Regions from separate parts of the Arthrobacter sp. R3-55 genome, predicted to be linked through region 2. Evidence: predicted binding sites of a transcription regulator. Region 2 holds the regulator's gene; the other holds the start of a gene.
What was found. Region 2 encodes Rex, which represses fermentation and respiration genes when NADH is low (regulators of the CRP and FNR family bind a similar motif). Its sites were predicted from a motif close to CTTGTGAANNNNTTCACAAG; they were not measured.
Positions count from the first base shown of each region.

Region 1: a site for Rex is predicted at 1,766-1,785, ahead of M1D51_RS19875 (ALF repeat-containing protein). Genes of this name have one in related genera too.

Region 1 covers NZ_CP096423.1:4,355,834-4,359,245, reverse strand. The annotation lists gene M1D51_RS19885 (DUF222 domain-containing protein) at 1-208, shown strand, start outside; gene M1D51_RS19880 (amino acid permease) at 247-1,707, opposite strand; gene M1D51_RS19875 (ALF repeat-containing protein) at 1,976-3,412, shown strand, end outside.
Region 2 covers NZ_CP096423.1:973,985-977,396, forward strand. The annotation lists gene M1D51_RS04645 (HAD family hydrolase) at 1-315, opposite strand, end outside; gene M1D51_RS04650 (glutaredoxin family protein) at 635-889, shown strand; gene M1D51_RS04655 (redox-sensing transcriptional repressor Rex) at 966-1,673, shown strand; gene M1D51_RS04660 (hypothetical protein) at 1,716-2,489, opposite strand; gene M1D51_RS04665 (hypothetical protein) at 2,751-3,412, opposite strand, start outside.

The sequences.
Region 1 (3,412 bases), 1.4 Mb from region 2:
TCCATGGCATTCGGAAGGCGGCACAAACCTCCAAAACGGAGCCGGTCTTTGCGAAGCCTGCAACCACACCAAGGAAAATCCGGGCTGGAACGCCGCGAGCATGCCCGGTGAGGTGCACACACTTCAGGTCCGCACTCCCACCGGGCATAGCTACCAATCCAAAGCACCACCGTTGCCGGGGCACAAGTCCACACGCCTCAGAAGCTGAGGCTGGAGCGCCTTCAACAACAAGAGGCCTTCAACAAATTAGCTTGCCTTCACCACGGGGATGGCGGCCGTCTCGTCCACCAGCTCTGCCCGGCGAAGGCCACCCCCGCGGACCCACAGTTTGTAGGCCACGAACAAAAGAACCAGCCAGGTGCCGCCCACATAGAGCGCTATCCGCGTGTCCTCGAAGACGCCGAGGATCACGATCACCATGGCCATGAACGCCATGGTCAGGATCGAGGCAACGGGCCACAACGGCGACCCGAATTCCGACGCCGGCAGGCCCTTGCGCTTGATCTCCCGCTTCATGGCAACGTGCGACGCCAGGATCATCACCCAGACCCACACTGTGGCAAAGGTAGCGATCGAGGCGATGAGCACGAACACGTCCTCCGGAATGACGGCGTTCAAGATGACACCCACCAGCAGGATGCCGCCCATCATCAGCACGGTCATCCACGGAACTCCGTGCCGGGAGATCTTGCTGAAGCTCTTGGGCGCATGGCCCTGCTGGGCCAGGCCGAACAGGATGCGTCCGGCCCCGAAGATGTCGCTGTTGATCGCCGAGAGAGCAGCTGTAATCACCACGGCGTTGAGGATGTGGGGCGCGGCAGGGATGCCCAGGCCGTCGAAGATCTGCACGAACGGGCTCCCGCTGCTTCCGATCTCGTTCCAGGGGAAGATGCTCATCAGCACGCCGAGGGTCAGCACGTAGAAGAGCAGCACACGGACGGGAACAGTGTTGACTGCCTGCGGGATGACCTTCTTGGGGTTGGTGGCCTCGCCGGCCGTGATACCGATCGTTTCGATCCCACCAAAAGCAAACATCACGACGGCGAACGCGGCCAGGAGCCCTTCGAAACCGTTCGGGAACAAACCGCCATGGTTCACCAGGTTCCCCAGCCCCGGTGCCACTCCACCGCCGTCGCCGGTTTGGAAACCGAACACGACAATCGCCGCACCGCCCACAATCATGGCGATGATCGCCACAACCTTGATCAGGGAGAACCAGAACTCCAGCTCTCCGAAGACCTTCACACTGAGCAGGTTCATGGCGCCAAGGAACAGGATGATCGCGAGCACCCAGATCCATCTGTCCACTTGGGGGAACCAGAAGCCCATATAGATGCTGAAGGCCGTGACGTCGGCAATAGCCACAATCGCCATCTCGAACACGTAGGTCCACCCGGTCACAAAGCCGGCGAAAGGCCCCAGATACTTGGACGCGTACTGGCCGAAGGAGCCGGACACGGGGTGTCGGACGGCCATTTCACCGAGGGCGCGCATCACCATGAACACGGCTGCGCCGCCGATGATGTAGGCCAGCAGGACAGCCGGGCCGGCTTTTTGGATGGCAGAGGCAGAGCCGTAGAAGAGGCCGGTACCGATTGCGGATCCGAGGGCCATGAAGCGGATGTGGCGGACGTTCAGGCCTCGGCTGAGCGCCGTACCCGCGGCTTGGAGGACAGAGTTCTCCGCAGCCAGCTTGGTTTGTTGCATAGTAAAACCTTCTCGTCTTTGGGAGGGGATCGCTATCCAGCAGATCACTTTTGAGCCCCTTGTGATCGGACTCACGGGCGTTTGGTGTCTTTGATCGCAGACAGTGCGTTTTACGAGCGGGCACTGCCTTGCGGGATGGTGGTCAAAGTCATAGTCCGGGGTCGGATATGATGACCGCGGACAGCTCATCAAACCGGTCAGGCATCCCTCGCTTTCAGCGTCGCCCCCCTTGAATTCAGCGCTGCCATCGCATCCTTATGGGGGACTTTTGATTTCTGTATTTCGCCGGACCCGACGCCGTTTGACCGCTGCCGCTGTTGCCATTGCGGCTGGCTCATCCTTGCTCTTTGCTGCCCCCGCGCAGGCTTACGACACCCCGGATTTTGAGGTCCCGAGCGCTTCCCAGGCTCCCTTGGCGTATGTGCAGCGGGCTTCTGACAACGCTGGCGTCATGGAGCTGTGGAGGACGGGTGGCCCAGCGACCCGCGCCGCCGCCGCGGCAGCGCTGATTGGCGGGGCAGCCGCGGTCCAGGCATTCGTCGACGGCGGACAAGACGCTCCGCTGGCAGCGGACCGCAAGCAGCTGGTCACCGAGCTGACGCAGCGGGGGAGTGAGCATGTGCGCTCGAAAGCGAAGGAGATTCTGGCCTCCAACAACCCCGCGCTGATCGATGCGTTCCTCGCCTCCGGCTGGGAGAGCACGTGGAGGGTGGACCTCAAAACAGTTGCCTACTACTTCACCGAGTACAACAATGGCCTGGTCCAGCGCGAGGCTCAGAAGAGCCTTGATGAAGGCCAGCAAGCAGTCGAAGAGTTCGTCCTGAGCGGCTGGATGGTCAAGGCCCAGGTGTCGGACCGACAGGCAGCGTACGCACTGATCGCCTCGCCCAACCCCGCGGTTTCAGCCGGAGCCAAGACCGCTCTCGCCACCACAGAGCCCGCCGCCGATGCCGCGAAGGTTGCTGATTACCTCCGCTACGGCCAGTTCGTCGCAGGCGACCACCACACTGAGTCGGCTGCCACTACTGCCCTTCTCCAGCAGGTCAAAGCTGACGTGAAGGCCAACCCGGCGGGAGACGCAGGAGTCGCAGACCGTGCGAAGACCGCCGTCGAGCAAGGACGCAACACTGCCGCCGCTGCCCGCACAGCAGACTCGGCCCGCTTGGTTGCCGATCGCGACCTCCTGAGCGCCCATGCTGTTCCGCGCGGAGCCCTGGATAACGCGACACTGGTTTCGGAGAAGCCGGCCAGGGAAGCGTTTGCCGCTGCAGCCAAGGAATTGCCGGGACTTCTGGCTGCCCTTTCGGCGCCTGATGCCGATCCCGAAGCCCTGATCAAGGAAGCCCGCCAAGCCACGCTGGATCTCGCGCTGGTGGGCACACCTGAGGTGAAAAAGGCTGCCGAAAAGGCCTTGTTGGCGGGCGACCCGGCGATCAAGAGTTTTATAGCCAAGGGCCACGACGAGGCCATTGAGAAGGATTCAAGCGGAGTATCTGCGTTCGGCACGGACCGCCAGCGCGTGTACCAGCTGTTGAGCCTCGGTGGCAGCCACGTTAACAAGGCGGCAGACCTCGCCCTGGGCTCCACCAACCACGCAGAAGTCCGCTACTTCCTGGAGTACGGGTTCGCTACGGCGCAGGATCTGGACAACCGCATCCTTGCCTACGCATCCCTGGACAAGGCCGGGCCGGAACTTCGGGCGGCC
Region 2 (3,412 bases):
CTCCTCGCCCAAGGCTTTGATGTCATCCACCGTGATACCGGAGGCAAGGGTCAATGCTGAGTCACGGACGGAGTGGACGTCGTCCATGTTCTCGCCGCGCATGACGAACTTGAATTGTTTCCATGCGAAACCCGCGGCTTGCGACAGCGTGAAGGCTTTGCGTTCGTACATCTTGCGGGCTACGTGGAAGAGGCTGGCGCCCTTCATCAAAGTGTTATCAACGTCGAAGAATGCGGCTTCACCTATGCGCTTATGCACGATGTCCTTCTGCACCAAGGCATCTGCGACCACGGCGGCGTTCTTCTCCTCGGGCATGCCTTGAGTCTAGTCAATAGCCGGGGCCGGTGTTGAGGGCGCACGGGTGGGATAGGCGCGGGATGTGGGAGAGGGACGGTGGGGAGGGGGTGGGATGTGGAAGAGGGCGGTGGGATAGGCGCGGGATGTGGGAGAGGGACGGTGGGATAGGCGCGGGATGTGGGAGAGGGACGGTGGGGAGGGGGTGGGATGTGGGAGAGGGACGGTGGGGAGGGGGTGGGATGTGGGAGAGGGACGGTGGGGAGGGGGTGGGATGTGGGAGAGGGACGGTGGGGAGGGGGTGGGATGTGGGAGAGGGTTGGGCCGGTACCTTAGATGCATGGCTCTTCCCGACGTTGTCCTCCTGACCAAAGCTGACTGCCACCTGTGCACCGAGGCGCGTGCCGCCGTCGAGCGTGTCACAAAAAGTCTTGGCGTGCAGTGGACCGAACAAGGGATCGACGGCGACCCGCAACTGCAGCAGCGCTTCGCGGAGGAGATTCCCGTGGTGCTGGTCAATGGTATCCAGCGTGATTTCTGGAAGATCGACGAGGAACGGCTTACCCGCACCCTGAAGAAGGTCCTGGAGGACTGAAGGTGGGGTTACCCGCTAGTAGTTGCTTTTGTTGACTCCGGCCGGGGGTCATAGAGTGGAACAACAAAGCGACGCAATGGAGAATACCGTGACTGCGCTGGAACCGTCCCCGGAGGCTGCCGCCGGGGACAACGAACCTGCCACCAAGCAGATCCCGCCCGCGGCTGTGGCCCGGATGACTCTCTATTTGCGCGCGCTGAACTCTTTGCTGGCTGAAGGCGTGGAGCGGGTGTCGTCGGAGGCGCTGGCCGAGGCCTCGGGCGTCAGCTCATCCACACTGCGCAAGGACCTCTCGTACGTGGGCTCCTACGGGACACGCGGTGTCGGCTATGAAGTCCAATACCTCAGCCGCCACATTGCCGCCGCTCTAGGCCTGACGCACGACTGGAAGGTCGCGATTGTGGGCGCCGGTAACCTCGGCAAAGCCTTGGCACGCTATGGCGGCTTTGAGTCCCGGGGTTTTGACGTCGTAGCGATCTTTGACGCCGACCCCATGGTGATCGGCAACGAAGTGGGCTGGTTGCGCGTCAGTGACTCGGCGGAACTTGAGCGGGTTCTGGAGAGAACCCACACCAACATGGTGGTGCTGGCGTTGCCGGCCACAGTAGCCCAGGCTGTGTGCGACCGCGTGATTGCCGCCGGCATCCGGAGCATCCTGAGCTTTGCGCCGGTGCTGTTGCAGGTCCCTCCGCATGTGAACCTTCGCAAGGTGGACATGGCCACGGAGCTTCAAATTTTGGCGTATCACGCACAACGGGCGCAGACACCGGGCCAGGCTGTTTAGCCTTCGCCGGGTCCACGCCCGCATTTGGGTATTCGGAAGTGCTTAGCGGCCGTACGGGTTCTGGTACGGGTTGCCGAACGGCTGTGCCTTGCGGAAGTAAGGAGCCGACGCCGGCAGGTACAGCATGACGATCGCAGCAACGCCCAGCAGGATCACGATCAGCTGCAGGATGCCGTACGTGGCACCAAACTGGAACAGGCTGGTGAGACCCAGGACGGAGATTGCGGCGAAGACGGTGCCCAAGATTCGGGCCCAGTTCTTGCCCTTGCGAACAGGGAAAGCGACCAGCGCGTAGAGCCCAAGGCCCACGATGGCGCCGACTACCGCGCTGACGCCGATCACGCCGCGCATGCCTTCCATGGATCCCGCGGGGATGTCGGTGCCCTGCTGGGATGCCTGCTGGTTCATGGCGTTGATGAAAGCATCAGCTCCGGTGGTGGCCAACAACAGTGAGCTGATGGCGGAGAGAATACCGGCTGCAATGATCATCCAGAAGGCGTAGTTCACCATGGGCGGGACAGCGGTGGGGCCCGGTTGCTGGCTGGGCCAGTTGGTGTCCTGGCCGTATTGCGGAGCGCTAGGCGCCTGGCCGTAGGGGGAGGACTGCTGGCCGTACTGAGGAGCGGCGGGCTGGCCGTACTGCGGTGCGGCGGGGCTCTGCTGGCCGTACTGCGGCGCGGAAGGCTGGCCGTACTGCGGTGCAGCGGGGCTCTGCTGGCCGTACTGCGGCGCTGAGGGAGCAGCGGGCTGGGTGCCCGGCTGCTCGGGCTGGTTGGCATCGCCCGGGTTTGACGGCGGGTACGGAGGGTTGCTCATGGCATTCCTTTGCTTGTTCGACTGCTGGTGCGGCCGCCGGGATCAGCAAAATGACCCTGCCCCCAGCGTGGTTCTGCTTCCACCGTACCTCCCGGGTCTGACGCTGCAGATGATCCCACGCAGGAATTTCCTGCTCAAGGCAAAAATCATCATCTTGGCTTACGCCTGCATGATGAAGGCCGCGGTAATCCGGGAGGATTGACCGCGGCCTTCTGCGCACATGCAGCCGTTCAATGAACGACGACGACACTTGCGTCTGCGCTATACGTGACCTTTGACTGCCTTGAACCAAAGCTGTGAATTGGGGAGCCACATCAGGACTACGGCTACCGCGCTGACGAGGAAGCCGAACCAGTTGCTGCCCAGGCCCGTGCTGGATCCTCCTGCGCTGGCGGCACTGAAGATGGTGAGCAGCAAGGAAATTCCAGCCACGACGGTGAGGGCGAGCCGGGCCCACTCCTTCCCCTCCTTCATCTTCATGGCCAGGACCACCTGGGCCGCAGCTACAGCGAGGGTGAGGATGAGGATGATCAAGAGGATCCCCGCAACGCCGGGGGCGAAGGCGAAGAGCGCGATGATGGCAAAGAAGCCGATGAGTCCGAACAGGAGGCCCAGGAGTCCGGAGATCACCCAGATGAAGTAGGAAACCTTCAGCTCGGTGGGGAGGCCCTGGGTCTTGAACATTCCAGAGAAGCCGCCCTGGGGCATGACGTCATTGAAGTTGCGGGGCCCGTCGGTGGGCATTTCGAAGTGGAAACCGGGTTGCCCCGGGCGTGAACCGGGCGGGGTCTGGCCGGGCGGGGTCTGGCCCGGCGGGGTCTGGCCGGGCTGGGAATACTGCCCCGGTTGCGACGGCGGCTGGTAACCCTGGGGTGGCTGGTAGCCCTGCGGAGGCTGGTAACCCGCAGGAGGAACATTGCCGG